One region of the Bryocella sp. genome, then DNA from elsewhere that is predicted to be linked to it. Evidence: riboswitches for the same ligand, from Rfam matches in the RefSeq annotation. Region 1 holds a riboswitch; the other holds the start of a gene.

What was found. Region 1 has a riboswitch for cobalamin ahead of AC5E6W_RS17390 (TonB-dependent receptor). Riboswitches for the same ligand answer to the same signal wherever they lie in the genome.
Region 2: it holds a riboswitch for cobalamin, as region 1 does, so the genes downstream of both, AC5E6W_RS18815 (TonB-dependent receptor) here and AC5E6W_RS17390 (TonB-dependent receptor) in region 1, are expected to answer to the same signal.

What each region holds. Positions count from the first base shown of each region.
Region 1 is NZ_JBMHYI010000060.1:14,684-19,485, forward strand. Features, by position in the region: gene cobU (bifunctional adenosylcobinamide kinase/adenosylcobinamide-phosphate guanylyltransferase) at 1-412, shown strand, start outside; gene AC5E6W_RS17385 (cobyrinic acid a,c-diamide synthase CobB) at 412-1,803, shown strand; cobalamin riboswitch at 1,840-2,007, shown strand; gene AC5E6W_RS17390 (TonB-dependent receptor) at 2,018-4,519, shown strand; gene cobT (nicotinate-nucleotide--dimethylbenzimidazole phosphoribosyltransferase) at 4,591-4,802, shown strand, end outside.
Region 2 is NZ_JBMHYI010000064.1:19,591-24,392, forward strand. Features, by position in the region: gene AC5E6W_RS18815 (TonB-dependent receptor) at 1-2,248, opposite strand, end outside; cobalamin riboswitch at 2,281-2,491, opposite strand; gene AC5E6W_RS18820 (quinone oxidoreductase family protein) at 2,609-3,574, opposite strand; gene AC5E6W_RS18825 (glycosyltransferase family 2 protein) at 3,617-4,594, opposite strand.

The sequences.
Region 1 (4,802 bases):
GAAGATCGAACGTCATCGCGCCGAAAGACCCTCTACATGGACGACCATCGAAGAGCCACTCGATATACCGCGAGTTATTCGCACAGCAGGGCAGGAGTTTGACGTGCTGCTTATCGACTGCCTCACCCTGTTCGCGTCCAACCTGCTGGAAGCGTGCGGCGAAGATGCTGCCAGGCTGCAAGGCTACATCCACGAGTTGTGTGCCGCGCTCAACGCTGCGCCTTGTTCCATCGTCCTCGTGTCAAACGAGGTTGGCAGCGGTGTGGTTCCGGCCTACGAACTCGGGCGGCGCTACCGCGACCTGGTCGGCGAGATCAATCAACGCGTCGCTTCCATCTCCGACACGGTGCTGTTGATGGTCGCGGGACTGCCATTGCCTCTGAAGGGTTCCCTGCCGGAGGCAACCAGGTAATGAGGGGCTTCCTGATTGCCGGCACAGCCAGCGGCGTGGGTAAGACCACAGTCACACTGGCGCTGATCGCTGCCATGCGCCAACGCGGTTTGATCGTTCAGCCCTTCAAGGGCGGACCGGACTTTCTCGATACGGGTCATCACACGCGCATTGCAGGGCGCAGCGCGCGCAACCTCGATACGTGGATGCTGTCTGCTGATTCCAATCGCGACGTGCTGTGCGAGGCCGCTCGCGGTGCCGACGCGGTGATCGTGGAAGGCATGATGGGACTCTTCGACGGTAAGGACGGTGCCACGGAAAATGGAAGCAGCGCGGAGATTGCGAAGCTGCATAAGCTTCCGGTGGTGCTTGTGCTCGATGCCGGAAAAAGCGCACGCAGTATTGCCGCTACCGTGCTTGGCTTCGAGCTCTTCGATCCAACACTTCCCTTAGCGGGTGTGATCCTCAACCGCGTCGCCAACGAGCGTCATTTCCAGATGCTGACCACGGCGATTCTTGCTTCGTGCCGGACACCCGCGTTGGGGTGGCTTCCCCGAGAGCCGCTTATCGCTATCCCCGAGCGGCATCTTGGTTTGCGTACCGCGGAGGAGTCTGACGAGGATGGCGGGGTTGAGCAGCAAATCGAACGGCTCTCGGCCCTGGCGGAGAAGCACCTCGATCTCGAAACGTTGCTTTCTCTTGAATGCGGGCTGGAGTGTTCGCCGGTCCCACAGCTTGACCCTGAGACAAGAGAACCACGCATCCGCGTTGGCGTCGCGAGAGACCGCGCCTTCTGCTTCTACTATGAGGACAACCTCGACCTTCTGCGCCAACATGGGGCCGAGATCGTGCCGTTCAGCCCCATGCTGGATGTTTGCCTTCCGGAAGATCTGGACGCCCTTTATCTGGGGGGCGGATACCCGGAACTCTATGGTCGCAAGCTCAGCGAGAACGGGTCGATGCTTGCGTCCATGCGGGCCTTTGCAGCGACCGATCGTCCGATCTATGCGGAGTGCGGAGGGATGATCTACCTGGGTCAGCAACTCACCACCACCAACGGCGAGACGTACACGATGGCCGGGCTGCTTCCGCTTGCAACTGGGTTGACCGCAAAGCTGATGCACTTCGGATACGTCACTACGGAACTTACTCGCGATTGCCTGCTCGGCGCTTGCGGCACGGTGTTGCGCGGTCATAGTTTTCACTACTCGTGCATTACGCGGACGGAGCCGATGACAACCAGCTACCGCGTGCGGTATTCCCTTTCCAATCGCGAAGAAGACGAAGGCTTCAGTCTAGGCAACATCCTCGCGAGCTACATTCATATTCACTTTCGCGCAGCGCCCGATGTGCCACGGCATTTCATCGAGGGCGTGCGCTCAATCAAAGCGAAGGAGAGGACGATCGCTTGAAATCAACTTGAGCCGATGCATCGCGATCGGCCCACAACGAAAACCAAACAGCAGGGTGCCGGGAAGAGCGGTGAGAATCCGCCACTACCCCGTAACTGTAAGCGCCGAGAGACATGCAGAAACGCCACTGGAGCTTTGCTCTGGGAAGGCAGCATGGATCGATGAAGCGTGAGTCAGGATACCGGCCCTGCTGCCACCTATCCCGAGGGGGAACATGAAAGCCGTAACAAAGCCATCAGCACGTCCCATGAATGCCGCCAAGTCGAAAGCGGCACTGCGCTCCACCCATTTGGCACTCGCATTCGTCCTCGCCATTGCCGTCATCATTTCACCGTCGTGCGCGCAGCAGCCAAAGACACTGCGAGGAACGGTGCATGATCCTCTCGGCGCACTTGTCGTCGGCGCTTCCGTGGATCTCCTGCAAGGCGAAAGTGTTGTCGCAAGTTCGACATCTGGACCGGACGGCACGTTCCATTTTGATGTTCCTGCTTTCGGACGATATCGCCTTCGGGTTACGGCGGCCTCCTTTGAGACGACGATCACGCCTCCGGTCAATGTCAGCGGGACCGAAGTGCCCCGGTGGGAGGTGACGGTTACGACGAAGACTCTTACGCAGCAGATCACGGTGACGGCCACGGGAACGCCCACGCCAGAAGCGCAGACGGGCGCCTCGGTGACCGTGATCCCCGCGGAGGATTTTCGGCTCATGCCAGAAGTACAAGACCCTCTTCGCCTCGCGCCCGGCTTGCAGGTCACACAGACCGGCCAGATGGGCGGGACCAGCGGCCTTTCGATCCGCGGCGGCGGGACAGATGCCAACAAGGTCCTGATCGATGGCGTCCCTGCAAACACCATCGGGGGGGGAGTTGAGTTCGCCAATCTTGCTAGTGCCGGCATCGGCTCCATTGAAGTGCTGCGCGAGCCGAACAGCGCTCTTTACGGCTCGGATGCGTTGGCCGGCGTGGTGAGCCTCACTTCGGTTCGAGGAACGACTCCCCTGCCTCTCTTCACCTATGCCGGCGATGCGGGCAACTTCCACACCTACCGCAATGAGGTGACTGCCGGCACGGTTTACCATCAGTTCGATCTTTACTCAGCGTTTGCGCGCATCGACACAGATAACAATCTTCCCAACGACGAGTTTCACAACGCGACGTACGCCGGCAATTTTGGCTGGACGCCGAATGCCGCGAATGACCTGCGCTTCAACGTGCGCCACGTCGTCGTCTCCGCCGGGCAGCCGAATGCTGTTGCCTTCTTCGGCGTTCCGGACAATGCCCAGCAAAAGGAACAGGACAACTACTACAGCGCCGTCTGGAACAACCAGACCAACGCGAAGTGGCACAACCAGATTCGCTATGGCGGGCTGAGGCAAAACGGAGACTTCAACGATTTTGCGATGGTTGGCATCCCCGACGGATTTGGAGATACCGATGGCGCGCCTGTCACCATTGCAGGAGCCAACGGCTACCGCGTAAGCGGGCAGGCTCTGTTTTACTTCGCAGGCACAGTTCTCTTTCCGGACCAGTTCCATACCGTCGCCAGCCGCGACTTCGTCTATGCGCAGAGCGATTACCAGGTCACGCCGCACCTTCTTGCCCTCGGCGGATTCAAGTACGAAAATGAGAGCGGCTTGTCTGGCGAAAGCGGAACGGGGATCCTCGCTGCGCCCGAGACGATTCAGCGCGGCAATTACAGCTACACCATGCAGTTCTCGGGAGAGGCGCTGCATCGTCTGTTCTATAGCTTCGGCACCGGGCTTGAAGACAACGGGCTCTTCGGCTTCGCTGGAACGCCGCGCGCTTCGCTCGCGTATTACCCGTTCCGTCCGTCGTCCACCGGCCTCTTCAGTGGCACGAAGCTCCATGGCAGCTTTGGGAAAGGCATCAAGGAGCCGAGTATCTTTCAGCAGACAAACTCGCTGTATGGCACATTGCTCATGCTCCAGGAACAGCAGATCATTCAGCAATTCAATGTGAAGCCGCTTGGCCCGGAGAACTCGCGTACGTACGATGCGGGCATCGAGCAGCAGTTTCTGGATGGGCGCGGACGTGCGGGGCTGACGTACTTTCACAATGAGTTTACGAATGGCGCGCAGAATGTGCCGCAGAACATTCTTTATCAGTTTGGCGTGCCTGCTGGTCTTGCCGCCGACTTTCCTTTCGGAGCATACCTCAACGGCGCAGCCTTTCGCGCGATGGGTGCGGAGCTCGAGACGGAGTACCGGTTCAGCAGTCACTTCTTCGCGCGTGGCGGCTACACCTATACCGACGCGGTCGTGCAGCAGTCGGTGGCAACTCCGGCGAGCTTCACCTCCTTTCCGAATATCGCCATTGGAGCCTTCGCCCCCCTGCCGGGAGCAAGGCCATTCCGCGTAGCGCCACACACGGGTTACTTTGGGATCAACTACACGCGCCCGAAATTTTATGGCTCACTCACTGGAACGCTCGTAGGAAGGCGCGACGACAGCGACTTTCTTACCGATTCGAACTTCGGCAATAGCCTTCTGCTACCGAATCGCAACCTGTTGGGCTCGTATCAGCGGATTGAACTCGGTGGCGGGTATCAGATCTCAGGTCGCGTGAACTTGTACGCCAACATTCAAAACCTGCTGAGCGAACACTACTTCGAGGCGTTCGGATTTCCAGCGCTGCCACTTACTTTCCGTACTGGAATCAAGTTGAACTTTGGAGGAGAGTCATGGACGCTGCGCTAGGAATTGCAACAGCAGGGGGCACATCCAACGGAGAACTTCCGGAATCGATCGGCCCGCAAGAAGTTGACCGTTTGGTCTCTGCAATTGTGCCCCCGAGCGAAGTCTGGCGCGGCAGGGCTCGCGCGCATCTCGATACCCTTACGAAACCCATCGGAAGCCTGGGGAGATTGGAAGATATTGCGGCGCAGATCGTTGCGATTCGGGGGGACAGCTTTGCTGAGAAAATCAGCAAAGCCGTCTACATCTTCGCGGCAGATCATGGAGTCACCGCCGAAGGTGTAAG
Region 2 (4,802 bases), on a different contig from region 1:
GAAACGTGGAGTCGTCGCTGCGGCTCGCCATCGCGCCCAGCATCTGCAGTCCGAGGTGCTTGTACGTGTACTGCACGTCGAAGTACCCAGTATGCGGAGCACGCCGGAACGGACGCGCTCCCACCAGTGGACTTTCGGCGCCAATCGCAATATTCGGAAACGCCGGATTGATGGTCGGCGCTCCGCTGTTAGCCTCCACCGCATCCGACGCGAACGACTGCAACACCTGAGCATCGAGGTACGTGTAACCGCCGCGCACCAGCAGGCGCGGCAGAGGCTGCCACACGAGTTCCAGCTCCGCGCCCTGAGCGCGATACGCCAGCGAGTTCACATACGCCGAATACAACGTCGAAGGAGCGAACGTGTAGTTGAAATACTGGCTCAATGCCGTTGCACTGACGCCCTCCAGCTGGCGATCGAAGACGTTGTGGAAGTAGCCACCCTTCAGAACCAGCTTTTCGCCGAGGATGTTCTGGTCCACACCGACGTCATACGTGCGCGAGCGCTCCGCCGACTGCGGCCTAATGTGATACGCCTCAATGTCCGCGGTATCACCAATCGAAAGCAGCTGCTGGTACAGGCTCGAGTACTCGAGCGCAAGCGTCGGCTCCTGCACGCCCGTGGCGGCGTTAGCGCGCAACCTCGTGCCATGGAACCAACCCGCCTTGGGTCGCACTGGAACATAGCTCAGGCCAAAACGCGGTGTTCCCGCGATACCGTAGAGGTGATTCTTCTCTACCGCACCTCCAACCGAGTAGAAGAGCCGGTTCCAGAACTCGCCCTGGAAGCCAAGGTTGTATTCGAAGTTAGTGCGCCGCACCTTCTCGTTCTCTACGTAGGCATAGGCAGGAAGATAGTCGTTGAACGCGCCCCGCTCATTGTCGTAGCGGAAGCCGAAGAGTCCGATCAGATGCGGCGACCACGAATAGTCGCTCTGGTAATAGAGCTGGTCGCGATTGGAGGCCTGGTCGTCGTTGTTGCCGAAGAACAGCTGGGCCTGGCCCGTCGCCGTGTAGCCATTGGCGCCGCGGATCGTCACCACATTGCCTACATAGCCGAAGCCGCCAGCCACTCCTACTGGATTGCCTTCGTCGGCCTGCTCACGCTTGCGCGCGATGCCGTAGCGCACGAGGTTGTGCCACTTGTCGTGGAAGCGGTTCTCCAGCGTGATGCCGCTGTAGAGATCCTGATCGGCCTGATGGCCCGCCTCGGCGAGGCCCTGGAAGTCGTACCCGCCAGGAAGCCCCGCACGTGAAACCGTGCGGCGGATGGTGAAACGCAGCGTGGTATTGCCGTCAAAGTCATAGCCCAGGTTTCCGACGGCTGTGGCATTGTGATAGCGGTCGTTGGGCACGGCGTTCGACATGTCGAAGCGTGAGAAGCCGCCGAAGTAGTCCAGCCGCTGCCATGTGCCTCCGCCGGTCAGCTCGTCACGCCACTCGTGCAACGTGCCCGCGTCGCCCGAGTAGTTCAGCACCGGCTTCAGCGTGGTGCCGCGCTGCGTCTCGATGGTGACGACTCCCGCGCCGGCATCGGTGCCGAAGAGTGCAGAGTTGGGTCCGCGATAGATCTCCATCCGGCTGATAGCGGTCGAGCTCACATTGCCATAGTCGAACGTGCCGCCGACATCTTCCGCAGGAATCCCATCGATCGTCACCAGGTTCGCGGTGGAGTTGCCTCCACGCAGGAACAGCGACGTCACGCCGCCAGCCTCGCCCGTCTGCACCACGAACGCTCCCGGCGACTGGCGCACCAGGTCGTTCACGCCAAGCTGGTCGGCGAAGAGGTCGCCCGGAATCACCGTGACGGGAGAGGTCAGCTGCGGCAGCGGCGTAGGAATACCCGTCGCGCTCACCGAAATGTCCTGGCGCACGGTGTTCATCGCCAGCACCACGTCCTGTTGCAGGACGTCGGTGGCTCCGCCGTAGAAGTCGGGGCTGACGTACGGCAGAAACGGCGAGCCCGAGCCCAGCAGCGTAAACCGGCCGGCGTTGGAGTAGCGGATCTCATAGGAGCCATCCGTCCCCGCATACGCGAAGGCCACGGACTTGCCATTCTCGATCAGCTGCACGCGAGCGCCGGAGAGTGGAGCGCCGAGCGCGTCCGTGACGCGGCCCCGGACCACAACAGCATGGGCCGCGTGCATACCAAGCAGCGCCACGGCGAAGGCCGCTGCAGTGCGAAATGATCGTCGATTGGGAAAGGAGGTTGCAGCCGCTCGATGGCGGCACGAAACGAAGGATGTCATAGGTTCTCCTCACCTCCCCTTCGGAGGCGTGGCAGGCTGTACGCAGACGAACCGGTCTCCTGACTGGCGCGGTTACGGGCTGGACCTTGTAGAGAAGCCTTCCCTTCCCGATGCGCGAAGGCAACCAGTGGGAGCTTCGGTCCGGCCTCACCTGCAGCATCGCTGCAGGTACGCGCTTCACAGTTGCGGGGCAGTGGCGGAGTTTCACCGCGCTTCCCGAACATTCGCCAGCGGGTAGCAGTTGAAGGGTTCACGAGGCGCAGGTGCGCGGTCGCGAAGAATAGGCTGAGCTTCCAGTGTACGAGAGCCCTCGGCCGTGGAGAATCGGGCCCGTGCGATCCTCGAATTCAGGATTCGCGCCTACGGCAGCAGCAGGATCTTACCTGTGGTTTTGCGACCTGCCAAGTCGATGTGAGCTTGTGGCGCCTCTGCGAGTGGATAACGATGGCCGATGCGAACCTTCAGCTTGCCTTCTGCGATCCAGCGGAAGAGGTCGCCGGCACGCCGCTCCAGCTCTTCGCGAGTGGGCACGTAGTCCTTCAGCGTCGGCCGCGTGAGATAGAGCGACCCCGTCATGAGCCGAATGGGATCCATGGCAGGGACAGCGCCGCTGGAAGCTCCATAGAGCGCCATCAGGCCACGCGGGCGCAAACACTTCAGCGAGTCCTCAAAGGTCGTCTTGCCCACGGAGTCATACACCACCGGCAATCCCTTGCCTCCGGTAATCTCCTTCACCTGATCGACGAAGCTCTCGGTCGTGTAGTTGATGACGAAGTCTGCACCTGCGCCACGCGATAGCTCGGCCTTCTCCTCGGTAGAGACCGTTGTGATCACCTTCGCCCCCAGCATCTTCGCGACCTGCGTCAGCAGCAACCCCACCCCGCCAGCACCGGCATGCACCAGCACTGTATCGCCAGGCTGGATCGCGTAGGTGTCATGCGAGAGATAGTGAGCCGTAAGGCCCTGCGTCAGCAGCGCAGCAGCTGTGTCGAGATCGACGCTGTCCGGAACCTTCACGCACTCCGATGCCGGAGCGCAGGCGAGCTCCGCATACGTGCCGCGGCTTCCACCCCACGCGACGCGATCGCCAACCACGGACCCGGTGACGCCCTCGCCAAGCTCCACCACGGTTCCCGAAGCCTCTTGCCCCGGAATAAACGGCAGCGGCACGGGATAGCGGCCCTCGCGCAGATACGTGTCGATGAAGTTCACGCCCGCGGCGTGCACCTTCACCAGTAGCTGTCCAGCGGCAGGCTTCGGGTCATCGACCTCCACGAGTTGAAGTACCTCGGGGTCGCCCGTATGCGAAATCACAATTGCGTACATGTCTAGGTTGTCTCTTGGGAGAATAGGGATACGCGTTGTGCGCTAACGGGTCATGCTCTCTTCGCTGGGCTTCAGCCGCACCACGCGGTCGATGACATACGGCGTCCGCGCGGAGTCCGTGAAGTAGTGGCGCACCTGCAGTTCACCCAGCAGGCCGAAGCCTATCATCTGGATGCTGCCGAGCAACAGGACCGCAGCGATGATGAACCAGGGTCCATGGAGTCCGACGACGCTCTGCCCGGTGACCAGCTTCAGCACAAGCAGCCACATCGCAATGCCCGCGCCGGAGACGAGGCCCAGCGCGCCCAGGCCGCCGAAGAAGTGCAGCGGCCGCGTCATGTACTTCAGCAGGAACCGGATTGTGAGCAGATCGAACATCACGCGGAAGGTGCGCGAGATGCCGTAGTGGCTCTTGCCGGATTCACGTGCAGGATTGGAGATCGGGATCTCGCAGATCGACGCTCCATACCAGCTCGCGAGCGCCGGGATGAAGCGATGCATCTCGCCATACAGCGGCACGTTGCGGATGACCTCCCGGCGGTAGGCCTTGAAGGTGGTTCCAAAGTCGTGGATGTCGACTCCCGACAGCCGCGCCATCAGCCAATTGGCGATGGTCGATGGGATGCGCCGCATCACCACATTGTCCGCACGCTGCGCGCGCCAGCCACTCACCACGTCGTAGCCCTCTTCGAGCTTGGACAGGAACGCCGGGATCTCGGCTGGATCATGCTGGAGGTCGCCATCCATGGCGAGAATCGCCTCGCCCGAGGCGTGATCGAAGCCGGCAGCCAGCGCTGAGGTCTGCCCGAAGTTGCGGCGCAGTTTGATCAACAGCACGCGCGAATCGACGGCCGCAATCTCTTCCAGCAGCCTATAGGTGCGATCGCGTGAGCCATCGTCGACGAAGACCATCTCGAAGCTCTCGCCGACCTGCTCCATCACGTCCTTGACGCGGTCGTAGAGCTTCGTGACGTTCTCCTCTTCATTGTGGAACGGGACGACAATGGAGTACTTCGGCACGTCTTCGATGATACCCCCGCCCGCGGGTGCGATGGGGCCAAGAGAGCCCCACGACGACCCTGAACCCATGCAGGTCCCACCCTGGCCCTTGACCCTTTGGGTACCGCAACCGCCAATTGATCCCCACTGGGGCCCGGAGCGAGTCATCATAACGAATAACTTTGGCCGAAGCAGGGCCCGGACCAGCACGCGGTGCCGGTGCTCTCTT